DNA from 2 places in the Flintibacter sp. genome. Region 2 is predicted to be linked to the other one. Evidence: riboswitches for the same ligand, from Rfam matches in the RefSeq annotation. Region 2 holds a riboswitch; the other holds the start of a gene.

Region 1 (5,861 bases), on a different contig from region 2:
GGCCACAGGTTCCTTGTGCAGCACCATGCTCTTGCCGAAGATGATGAGCTCGGGCTTATACTGCTGGATGACCTTCTTGGTCTCCTCCACGTCGATCTTGTAGATGTTATCCTTGCAGACGGGGAAGTTCACCACGGCGGAGCGCTCGGTGACGGGGTCCACGGCGATGTAGTCGTGGAGGGCGCCCATGGGCTGGGCGCTGAGGTGTCCGCCCTTGATGATGTGGTTGTTGAGCACGTAGCCCAGACGCTGGGGAGTCTGCTTGCGGTTGAGCCGGTTCTTGAAGTCCATGAGGGCGGAGAACACCGCCATGTTGGACATCTGGCCGCTGATGACACGGGTCTCCGCCTCGCGGCAGCCAAGGTAGGTGCACATCTCCTGGGTGAGCAGCTGCTCCACCTGGTCGATGAACTCGGTGCCCTGGTAGTAGAAGATGTCCGCGTCGTAGAAGCTCTTTACCTTCTTGTGCTCTGCATAGCGGAAGGCCGGGTCGCTGGCGGAGAGCAGCCGCACCGCCCGGGAGGGAGTCATCTCGGAGGGGATGAGGTTGATGCACATCTCCTGGCGCCAGCGGTGGTTGTCCGTGGCCTGGGCGATAAGATCCAAAGCCTTGGGCAGGCGGTCGCCGGAGGCAGCAGCTTTCTCCTCCTCGGGAGCCTGGTAGAGAATGGGACGGGCGTAGGGAGGCGCGTCGCCCCGCATATGGTAGGGGGGGATGACTGCGGCGATGCGGCGGCCGCGCACGTCGATCTCCACCTTGTCGTCATCCAGCACGTCGCTGGCGATATAGGCCAGGCCGATGGAGCGCATGGCGCTCTTTTCCAAAATCTCGGTCTCCAGGCCCTGGCCCTGGGTGGTGAAGTAGGGGACCATGGTGCCGCTGGTCACAAAGCCGATGGCCTCGTCGCCCCGGTATACCGGCATCCCGGCCCGCATGACGCCGCGGCCCAGCAGTGTGATGGGACGCACACGCCGGGGCAGATGCTCCAGATCGGAAAAGTCCCGGTCCATGATCTTACGGAAGGCGTCATACTGGCGCTGGAGGGGCTCCCGGCCCACAAAGTCGCCCTTCTGGGGGGAGAAGCTGACGGCAAACCGGGCCAGGGGGATGGCGTAGATGGGGATCTCTGTCCCGTCAGGGGACAGGCCCAGCTCATGGCCGTAGAGAGGCATGCCTGCTTCCAGACGCAGGGTGTCACGGGCACCCAGGCCGGCGGGACGGGCGCCCAGTTCCACCAGGCGGTTCCACAGCCACACAGCGTCCTGGCTGGGGACATAGACCTCGTAGCCGATGGGATCGCCGGTGTAGCCGGTCTTGGCGATTCGGACGGTGTGGCCCTCCAGCTCCAGGGTGTTCAGCGCGTTTTTCATGGGCTCTGTGATGCTCTCGCCTCCGGACAGAGTCATGAGCAGCTCCTTGGACTTGGGACCCTGCACGGCGATGGCCGCCCAGTCGGCGGTGATGACGGTCATTCTGGCGTCAAAGTTCTGGATGTGGTGCTGCAGGTGCGCCAGGTCCTTATCGGTGTTGGCCGCGTTGACCACCAGCAGGTAACGATCCTCCTCAAAGCGGTAGAGGTAGGCGTCGTCCACTGCGCCGCCGGTCTCGGTGGGCAGGATGGCGTACTGCGCCTTGTTCACGTCAAGAGCCATCACGTTGCTAGAGAGCACATGCTGCAGGAAGGGGACGGCCTGGGGACCATCCACCAGGATGCGGCCCATGTGGGAGACGTCGAACAGGCTGCAGAAGCTGCGGGTGTACAGGTGCTCGGCCACGATGTCGGTGGGGTACTTGATGGGCATTTCCCACCCGCCGAAGTCCACCATGGTGGCACCGGCTGCCACATGTACGTCGTAAAGCTGGGTGCGTTTCAGTTCGCTCATGGGGATTCCCTCCGTTCAGAATATAATCTCTCGGGCAAAGAAAAACAGAGACGCAACGATACCTAATATCGCTGCGCCTCTGTACATAGAACCTGAGAGATTCCAGCCTGAACGCCTCCAGACAGTTGCCCCGTCGGTGCACCCAAAGGATGCTTTTCAGATTTGCGTCCCGACCCAGTCCTTTTACCTGAGAGAGTGTGGCATTGCTCCTTCGGTGCCGCGTAAGATACGCGGTCTCTCCTGAATCGTTCATCCGCTGTATGGATTCGGTATTCGGTTGTCAGTCTCTGTTGTGGTTAAAGTATCATAGAAGTCCGGCGTTTGTCAAGAAGTTTTTGTGGGAAATTTTCTCTTTTAACGAGCGTTATAATGTTTTCAATACCTCGGCGGAGGGGAAGGACGTATATACACCAACTTTTCCCATGCAAAGAAGAGCGGCCCGGTGGGCTTTGATGGCTGCTTCTTGGATGGAACTGTTTTTTACCAATTCCGCTGCGAGTACACCGGTAAAAAAGGATGTGGCACCGGAATAATCCAGAATCTCACCAGAAAAACAAGTGTCCATAAGACTCATAGTACCTTTTTCCGCAACCAACACTCCGGCTCCGTCCATGTGTACAACGACGCCCTGTCGTACTTGGTTGGAAAGAATACTGGCAGAAATTCGGGCTGTTTTTGCATTTTCACCAGAGAGACAACTGATAGCGGCTGCCTGAGCCAGATTCATAGCCAGGTAGTCTACTTTCTTCCAAAAATGGAGCGGGACATCTGCGGTCATGACAGAAGGCGTAACCAAAACTGGAGTATGACATTCATTTGCCAGTTCGATCATATGGGTGGCTACATCCATAATTGCCGGTCCCATATGGATCATGACCAAGTCCGCCTGACAGATTGCATCTTTGCAGTGGTCAATATCCTCATTGGTCAACTCATAGTTTGCACCCAGAAAGTCGATAAAAGTATTGTCTGTGTGATCTTCAATGATAATAGTAGCTAGACCGCTGTGGACGTTTGGAACATGGGTGAGAAAGCGGCAGTCCACATGCTCCTTTTCCAGAGTGCACTGAATCTGTTGGCCAAAGGCATCGTCTCCGACTTTGCCAATTAATGCAGTAGGAACACCACATCGTACAGCGGCAATGGCCTGGGAACTTCCGTGGCCGCCTGCGTTAATCGAGATCTGACGGCCCATCTTCTTTTTCCCAATCATTTCATTGCCGAGTTCCATAACAAAGTCCAGATTGAGTACGCCCAGAGAAAGAATCCGGGGAGAGTCATGCTTTAACATCTGTGGACCCCCTTACAATTAAAGTCAGACTGACCTCTTCTTTTGGGGCGGCAGGCGTATCTTCATTCAGGCGGATTAACTCCAACAGACGCTGAGCGCCCAAGACGCCTACCTGATAACCGGAGGGTCCCCAGACAGACAGCTGAGGAGAAGTTAATTGGGCTAATTGAGCATTTTCCAGACTAAGGACAGCGGCTTGTTCTGGCACTCGAATTCCCTGCTGCTTTAGTGCAGACAGCGCCCCTGCGCCTTGGTAGCAGTTTTGGGTGATGATTGCGTCGGGCAGGGTTTCGGTTTGGTTGAGATACCGGGTAAGTTCTCTGTAAGCATCGTCCAAGGAAGAACCTGCGCTGCAATGCTGACAGGTTCCTCCCTCTGCACGAATTGTGTTTTGAAGGCGGGTAAAGAATGCGGAAGAAAATCTGGATGTGTGATCGGCTAAATATACCAAATGATGCCGTTTTTGATTGAGAAAATAGTTGGCCACTTGATCTCCCAAAGCTTCCCAGGACGCTGGCAGTTGCTCTGTTTTAGGGAGCCCGCGAGCGTCGGTATCAGAAAGAAAAAGGATTGGAAAACTGCCGCAGAAAGATTCCCAACTAGAGGGGATACAACGGGCAGGGGTATATACCAAAACTCCCGCAAGTCCCATGGATTTGGCCTTCAGCAGATATTCCTCTTCCATACTTTGGACACCTTCTGTAGCGACAGTAAGCATCAAATATCCGCAAGTAGCCAGTACATCGGAAATTCCCTGGTTCATTTGGGCGAAAAAGGGATCGCTTAAACTTGGCAGTAAAACAGATACGGCATTCAATCCATCTTTCCGCAGACTCTTTGCAAGCAGATTGGATGAGTAGCCCAGCACATCGATTGCGTTGAGAACTCTGCTGCGAGACTGCTCAGCCACCTTTTCAGGATCATTTAAGACGCGTGATACAGTGGCGATGCTGACTCCGGCATATTCTGCCACATCTTTTAAAGTTGCTGCCATAAATACTCTCCTTCTTTGAAGCCATCTATCTTTCACACATTAACAAACAGAGGATTTTTAAATTGGGATACTGTGTCCCAGATAAAAAAACGATTGACCGATGATGGAATAATTATCAATCCATTTTATTTCAGCATATCATGAGTTGCTTATCATGTCAATTGTTATCGTTTTCGTATTAAGAAAAGGAAAAGCGGCGCCAATTTTGGGTTGGAGCCGCTTTTGGTAAAAGTATATTTCAGTTTAGTGCCGTACCATCTACTTCACGTTTCCACGGGATGGAGTCATATGCCCCTTTTCGTGTAACTGCCAATGCAGATGCCTTGCTGGCCAGTTCCAAAGCGGACTGAGGTACTCCATCCTTCAGTATACTAGCCAAAAAATATCCAGTAAAGGTATCACCGGCAGCGGTGGTATCCACTGCCTGTACAGAGAAGGCGGGTTGGAAAAAATGACCTTCCGGACCGGCATAGCAAGAGCCAGCGCTGCCCAAGGTCAGAATCACAGCTCCTTTGGGACACAAGGCCGACAGACGATCCAGGCAGATCTCGGGCTGATTGCTACCGCACAATTGCTCGGCTTCTACCTCGTTGACAAACAGCCAGTTTACGCTGGAGAGCATATCTGGGGTAATTTTCTCGTTCATGGGGGAAGGGTTCCATGCAATGCGCAGTCCATGTTTTTCTGCACAGGAGAGCAGCTTGGGTAGCTGACTGATTTCATTTTGGGCAATGAGTACATCTCCTGGCTGAAAATTTTCCAGAGTCTGCTCAATCTGTTCCTCGGTTACCGCCTGATTGGCGCCGCCGTAAAGCAGGATGCAGTTTTCTCCACGCTGGTTCACCTGAATTACCGCACTGCCGGTAGGGAGGTTCTCCTCACGCAGATAAGTATCGTCCACTCCTACGGTGCGGCAAATCTCACGAAAGATCCCTCCGTCTGGGCCGATACATCCTGCCAGGTACACGGGCAGACCCGCTTTTGCGGCTGCTACCGCTTGGTTAAATCCCTTTCCTCCGCAGTGCTGTTCCACAGACAGGGCCTGAAGTGTCTCCCCCGGGCGGATAAACTCCAGCACGTTGTAAATATGGTCCAGATTCAGGGAACCATAACACAGCACTTTCATTGGGGCAGATAGGGCGCGATCTGTGTGTGGAGGGCTGCCTTCTCCTCCTCATCCAGATCAATCAGAGGAGCCCGCATATGTCCGCCAGTCATACCCCGGAACTGAAGGACGGCTTTGAAGATCCCCATATCTGCACCGCTTTTCATAATTTCGCAGATCTCATTGGCAATTTTTTGTTCGGCCAAAGCAGTTTTCATATCGCCTTTGAGATAAGCACGGTAGACATTTACAAAGTGTTCAGGCATGGGGCCCGAGCAGCCGGATACGGTTCCTTCACATCCCATGACCAGCGCCGGGAGGAAAAGACGGTCTGCGCCGAAGAGAACGGAGAAATTACCGTTGTTCAGATTTAAGTAGTCTTTCAGACGGATCATGTCAGAATAGCTGTATTTGATACCAATCACATTGGGACAGGTCTCGATGATCTGAGCCACCAGGGCGGGGGAAAGGTCGTTGGCGGCACACTGTGGGATGGCGTACAGGTAAATGGGGAAGTCTTTGGAGACGCTGGCGGATACTTGCTGATAGTAGCGAAGCATAGCCTTATCTTTTACGCCAAAGAAAGC
Region 2 (5,861 bases):
CCCAGGAAGATAAAGACCAGAGCGATGACGGAATAGACGGGAGCGGCCTTCTTGCCGAAGAGGTAGATGATGTTGATCTTGCCGAACATGTTCCAGCTCAGCACCGTGGAGAAGGCGAAGAAGAACAGACAAACGGCCACGAACATGGCGCCGGCCTGGGTGCCGAACACGGTGCCAAAGGCGGTCTGGGCCAGGTTGGTCTTGTTGATGACCTGGGAAACCTCCTCGGTGTAGCCCTGGGCCAGAATGCCGCCGGGGGTATACAGAGTGGAGATGACTACCAGAGCATTGAGGGTCAGCACGATAAAGGTGTCGATGAACACGCTGACCATAGCTACCACGCCCTGGTCGTGGGGATCCTTCACGTTGGCCTGAGCGTGAGCGTGGGGGGTGGAACCCATGCCGGCCTCGTTGGAAAAGAGGCCGCGCTTGGCGCCCTGGCTGATGGCTTCCTTCAGCGCGTAACCGAAGCCGCCGCCGATGATGGCCTGGGGCTCAAAGGCATACTGGAAGATCATAGCGAAGGTGGCGGGGATATACTGGATGCGGATGACCAGTACGGCCAGCGCGCCCAGCAGGAAGATAGCGGCCATGATAGGGACGATCTTCTCGGTGACAGCGGCCAGACGCTGCACGCCGCCCACAAAGATGAAGCCGCAGATGATGACCAGCACCACGCCCACGATCCAGGAGGGAACGCCGAAGGCGGTCTGGAAGGTGGAGCCGATGGAGTTGGACTGGACCATACAGCCCATAAAGCCCAGAGCCAGAATGATAGCTACCGCAAAGAAAGCGGCCAGGAACTTACCAAAAGCACCCTTAAAGGCAGTGGTGATATAGTAAACGGGGCCGCCGTGGAAGTCGCCGTTCTCATCGGTGATGCGGGTCTTGATGGCCAGAGTAGCCTCGGCGTAGATGGTGGCCATGCCGAAGAAGGCGATGATCCACATCCAGAAGATGGCGCCGGGACCGCCGGCCAGAATGGCGCCGGAGCCGCCTACGATGTTGCCGGTGCCCACCTGAGCGGCGATGGCAGTGGCCAGAGCCTGGAAGGAACTCATACCCTGCTCCTGCCGTCCGCCGCGCAAAGACACATTTCCGAATACCTTCTTCATGCCCTCGCCGAAGCAGCGTACCTGAACAAAGCGGGTGCGGATGGAATAGAAAAGACCCACGCCGATGAGCAGGAAGACCAGAATATAGCTGGACAGGTAGGTGTTGATATTGACCACGATAGGATAAAGTGCGGCCTCTAAGGATTGCAGTGCTTCAGACATCGTTTTCTCCCCCTAAAATATCCAGAACAAAAAAGACCGTGGAAGCTTCCACGGTCTATGATGGGGCGAAAACAGACCCACGCCGAAAAAACGGCGGGGCGGTTTGTTCGTCTCTGTCCTTTTGCCTGAGAGATTGGCGGGGATCCCCGCTTTGCACCTTCGGCACTCGTGGTCGAGCTTCTCCAGAGTCACATCCACGCACAGTCCTCGTCCCAACAGGGACACCTGAGAGTGTTACTCCTTCGGCAGGCCGACGGCCATTTTCCTGGGCGCTTCGTTTGTCCTGTTCAATTGTGAATCTAACCATACCACAGGCGCTACAAACTGTCAACCCCTGGCGTACATTTATGTGCATGTGGTGGATATTTGAGGGCGGGATAGAAAGAAATTGGAGATTCTGTGAGGGAAAGTTTACAATTTGCTCTTTTTTCCGCCGAAGGCTTGTGGTATACTAAGACGATAATATGCCCGGATGGCTTTCCCGGGCGGAGCGATTCTACGAGTAACAACAACGAGGTGTGATCGAATATGAGTTTCCTGAAGAAAATTTTCGGCACCAGTTCTCAGCGGGAGGTCAAGGCGATTATGCCGCTGGTGGAGAAGATCGAGGCCCTGGAGGATGAGTACAAAGCGCTCAGCGACCAGCAGCTCCAGGCCAAGACCCCGGAGTTCCAGCAGCGTCTGAAGGACGGCGAGACCCTGGACGATATCCTGCCTGAGGCCTTTGCTGCCTGCCGTGAGGCCGCCTGGCGTGTGCTGGGCATGCGTCCCTACCGGGTACAGCTCATCGGTGGTATCATCCTGCACCAGGGCCGTATCGCTGAGATGAAGACCGGTGAAGGTAAGACCCTGGTGGCTACCCTGCCTGCCTACCTCAACGCACTGGCCGGCAAGGGCGTGCACATTGTCACCGTCAACGATTACCTGGCCAAGCGCGACAGCGAGTGGATGGGTAAGGTCTACCGCTTCATGGGTCTGACCGTGGGTCTGGTCATCCACGGAGTCATGGGCCAGGATAAGAAGGCGGCCTACGACGCCGACATCACCTACGGTACCAACAACGAGTTTGGCTTTGACTATCTGCGTGATAACATGGCCATCTACTCCCAGGAGCTGGTACAGCGTGGCCACTACTTTGCCATCGTGGACGAGGTGGACTCCATCCTCATCGACGAGGCCCGTACCCCTCTGATTATTTCCGGCCAGGGCGAGAAGTCCACCCAGCTCTACACCGTGGTGGACCAGTTTGTCTCCAAGCTCACCTGCCAGCGCATTGCCAAGGTGGATGACAAGGAGGAAGAGGACGTCAACATCGATGCGGACTATATCGTGGACGAGAAGGCCCGCACCGCTACCCTCACCGCCCGGGGCATCAAGAAGGCCGAGGAAGCCTTCAACATTGAGAACCTGGCCGACCCCGAGAATACCACCCTGTCCCACCACATTAACCAGGCCATCAAGGCCCGCGGCGTGATGAAGCGGGACATCGACTACGTGGTGAAGGACGGACAGGTCATCATCGTGGACGAGTTCACCGGCCGTCTGATGTTCGGCCGTCGGTATAACGAGGGCCTGCACCAGGCCATCGAGGCCAAGGAGCACGTGGAAGTGGCCAACGAGTCCAAGACCCTGGCCACCATCACCTTCCAGAACTACTTCCGTCTCTACGACAAGCTCTCCGGTATGACCGGTACCGCTATGACCGAGGAGGAAGAGTTCGGCACCATCTATGAGCTGGACATCGTGGAGATCCCCACCAACAAGCCCGTGCAGCGTGTCGACCACCACGACGTGGTGTACAAGACCGAGGCCGGTAAGCTGCGTGCGGTGGTCAGCCAGATCGAGGAGTGCCATGAGAAGGGCCAGCCTGTTCTGGTAGGTACCGTGTCCATTGAGAAGTCGGAGGAGCTGTCCGACATGCTCAAGCGCCGCGGCATCAAGCACAACGTCCTGAATGCCAAGAACCACGAGAAGGAAGCTGAGATCGTGGCCCAGGCCGGTAAGCTGGGCGCGGTCACCGTGGCCACCAACATGGCCGGCCGTGGTACCGATATCATGCTGGGCGGTAACGCCGAGTATCTGGCCAAGGCCGACCTGCGTAAGGCGGGTATGTCCGACGAGCTCATCGCCGAGGCCACCGGCTACGCCGAGACCGACAACCAGGAGATCCTGGATGCCCGGAAGATGTTTGCCGACGCCGAGGCTAAGTATAAGGACGAGATCAAGGAAGAGGCGGAGAAGGTACGTGAGGTCGGCGGCCTGTTTATCCTGGGCACCGAGCGCCACGAGTCCCGCCGTATCGATAACCAGCTGCGCGGCCGTGCCGGCCGTCAGGGCGACCCCGGCGAGAGCCGCTTCTACCTGTCCCTGGAGGACGACATCATGCGTCTGTTCGGCTCTGAGCGGGTCATGGGCATGATGGAGAAGCTGGGCGTAGACGAGGATACCCCCATTGAGCAGAAGATGCTCAGCAACGCCATTGAGAACGCCCAGAAGCAGGTGGAGTCCCGTAACTTCCAGACCCGTAAGAACGTGCTGCAGTACGACGACGTCATGAACACCCAGCGTGAGGTCATCTACAAGCAGCGCCGCCAGGTGCTGGATGGTGAGGACCTGCAGGGTTCCATCCAGAATATGATCCACACCATGGTGGAGAACGCCATCCAGGGCCATATGGGCGAGCAGAAGCACATGGATGCCGAGTCTTTCCGGGAGGCTACCGCTCTGTTCCACACCATGTTCCTCCAGCCCGGCGAGCTTGCTCTTACCGATGAGGAACTGCAGAAGTACAACGAGCAGCAGCTGGTGGAGCTGGTGGAGAACCGTGCCAAGGAGGTCTATGCCGCCAAGGAGCAGGAGATCGGCTCTCCCCTCATGCGGGAGCTGGAGCGGGTGCTCATGCTGCGGGTGGTTGACGAGTACTGGATGGATCAGATCGATTCTATGAACGACCTCAAGCAGGGCATCGGACTGCGGGCCTACGCCCAGACTGATCCCGTGGTGGCCTACAAGAAGGAAGGCTACGAGATGTTCGAGCAGATGGTGGCCGCCATTCAGGAGGAGACCCTGCGCCGTCTGTTCTTGGTGCGTCTGCGCAAGAACGAGGAGGTCAAGCGTGAGCGCGTGGCCAAGATCACCGGCGAGTCCGGCGCCAGCGACGGCACCGTCCGCAAGCAGCCTCAGCGCAAGGCCATCAAGATTGGCCGCAACGATCCCTGTCCCTGTGGTTCCGGCCTGAAGTGGAAGAAGTGCACCTGCACCCAGTTCCACCCGGAGCAGAAGTAAGAACCTGAAAATTAAAAAATATTTTGCGGCGAGAGGAAACCTTTTCTCCTCTCGCCGCGTCTTTTTATAATGTGAGATCGAAATCTCCAGAAAGAAGGGGAAAGGAGAAAATTTTTGTAATAAAATTGTGACTTGTTATTTTCCTGAAACATGGTATTCTGTTTCAGGGAGGCGGATGGAATGGAGTATGACGACCTGCTGAATATGGGAACGGAATTGGGCTATCAGCTGATGTTCAGCGGTGCGGAAATCTACCGTGTGGAAGAGTCGGTATACCGTCTGCTTACTGCCTATGGGCTGCAGCCCCAGGTGTTTGCCATTCCAAATTGCCTGATCGTAAGTTTAAATACCCCTCAGGGCCATCCCATTACCCAGATGCGCCGGATTCCCTCCCATGGAACCGACATTGAGCTGTTGGAGCGGTGCAATGATCTGTGCCGCCGCCTGTGCCGGGAAGTTCCCCCGGTAAAGCAGGCCAAGGAGCTGGTGGACGGTCTGAGCCAAAATAAAAGGCAATATTCCACCCCAGTGCTTCTTCTGGGCTATGTGGTGGCCGCCGGATTTTTTGCTGCCTTCTTCAACGGCGGCGTTTTGGATGCGGTCAGCGCAGGAATTTGCGGCTTGGGCGTTGGATTCTGGATGCTGTATCTGGGAGGGAAGATGGGCTTTAACGGCTTTTTCCAGACCCTCATCGGCGCAGCCATCGCATCACTGCTGGCGCTGCTGCTTACCAGGATCGGCGTGGGAGAGAACGTGGACGCCATTACCATTGGAACATTGATGGTACTGGTACCCGGTATGGCGCTGACCAATGCCATGCGGGAGATCATGGCCGGAGATATTATTTCCGGCGTGAACCGTACGGCAGAGGCCATCCTGACTGCTGCGGCCATCTCTCTGGGCGTGGTGATCTCTCTGGCGATTGGAATGTGAGGGGGATGCCATGGAAGTGATACAAGAACTGCTTTTACCCTGCCTGTGGGGTATGATAGCCTGTGTAGGTTTTGGATTGGTGTTCAATATCCAGGGCGGAGGCATTTTAATCTGTGGTCTGGGCGGAGCGCTGGGCTGGTTTGTCTATCTGATTGCTCAGCGCCTGCTGGGAGGCGATATTTTACCGGCCTTTCTGGCTGCGGTGTGCATTGCCATCTACTCGGAACTGATGGCCCGGGTGCGCCGTTGTCCGGTAACCGGGTATCTCCAGGTGGCGCTTTTGCCGCTGGTACCCGGAGCGGGCATCTATAACGCCATGCGCTACTGTGTGGCTGGAGAGACCGATCAATTTATTTCCACGATGCT

The links. Region 2 has a riboswitch for glycine ahead of ACLTXB_RS11295 (alanine/glycine:cation symporter family protein). Riboswitches for the same ligand answer to the same signal wherever they lie in the genome.
Region 1: it holds a riboswitch for glycine, as region 2 does, so the genes downstream of both, gcvT (glycine cleavage system aminomethyltransferase GcvT) here and ACLTXB_RS11295 (alanine/glycine:cation symporter family protein) in region 2, are expected to answer to the same signal.

The regions. Positions count from the first base shown of each region.
Region 1 is NZ_JBKVXZ010000001.1:157,153-163,013, forward strand. Features, by position in the region: gene gcvT (glycine cleavage system aminomethyltransferase GcvT) at 1-1,884, opposite strand, end outside; glycine riboswitch at 2,050-2,137, opposite strand; gene ACLTXB_RS00720 (PfkB family carbohydrate kinase) at 2,249-3,175, opposite strand; gene ACLTXB_RS00725 (LacI family DNA-binding transcriptional regulator) at 3,162-4,169, opposite strand; gene ACLTXB_RS00730 (ribokinase) at 4,408-5,295, opposite strand; gene ACLTXB_RS00735 (dihydrodipicolinate synthase family protein) at 5,292-5,861, opposite strand, start outside.
Region 2 is NZ_JBKVXZ010000030.1:3,159-9,019, reverse strand. Features, by position in the region: gene ACLTXB_RS11295 (alanine/glycine:cation symporter family protein) at 1-1,277, opposite strand, end outside; glycine riboswitch at 1,381-1,468, opposite strand; glycine riboswitch at 1,469-1,555, opposite strand; gene secA (preprotein translocase subunit SecA) at 1,806-4,562, shown strand; gene ACLTXB_RS11285 (threonine/serine exporter family protein) at 4,743-5,495, shown strand; gene ACLTXB_RS11280 (threonine/serine exporter family protein) at 5,548-5,861, shown strand, end outside.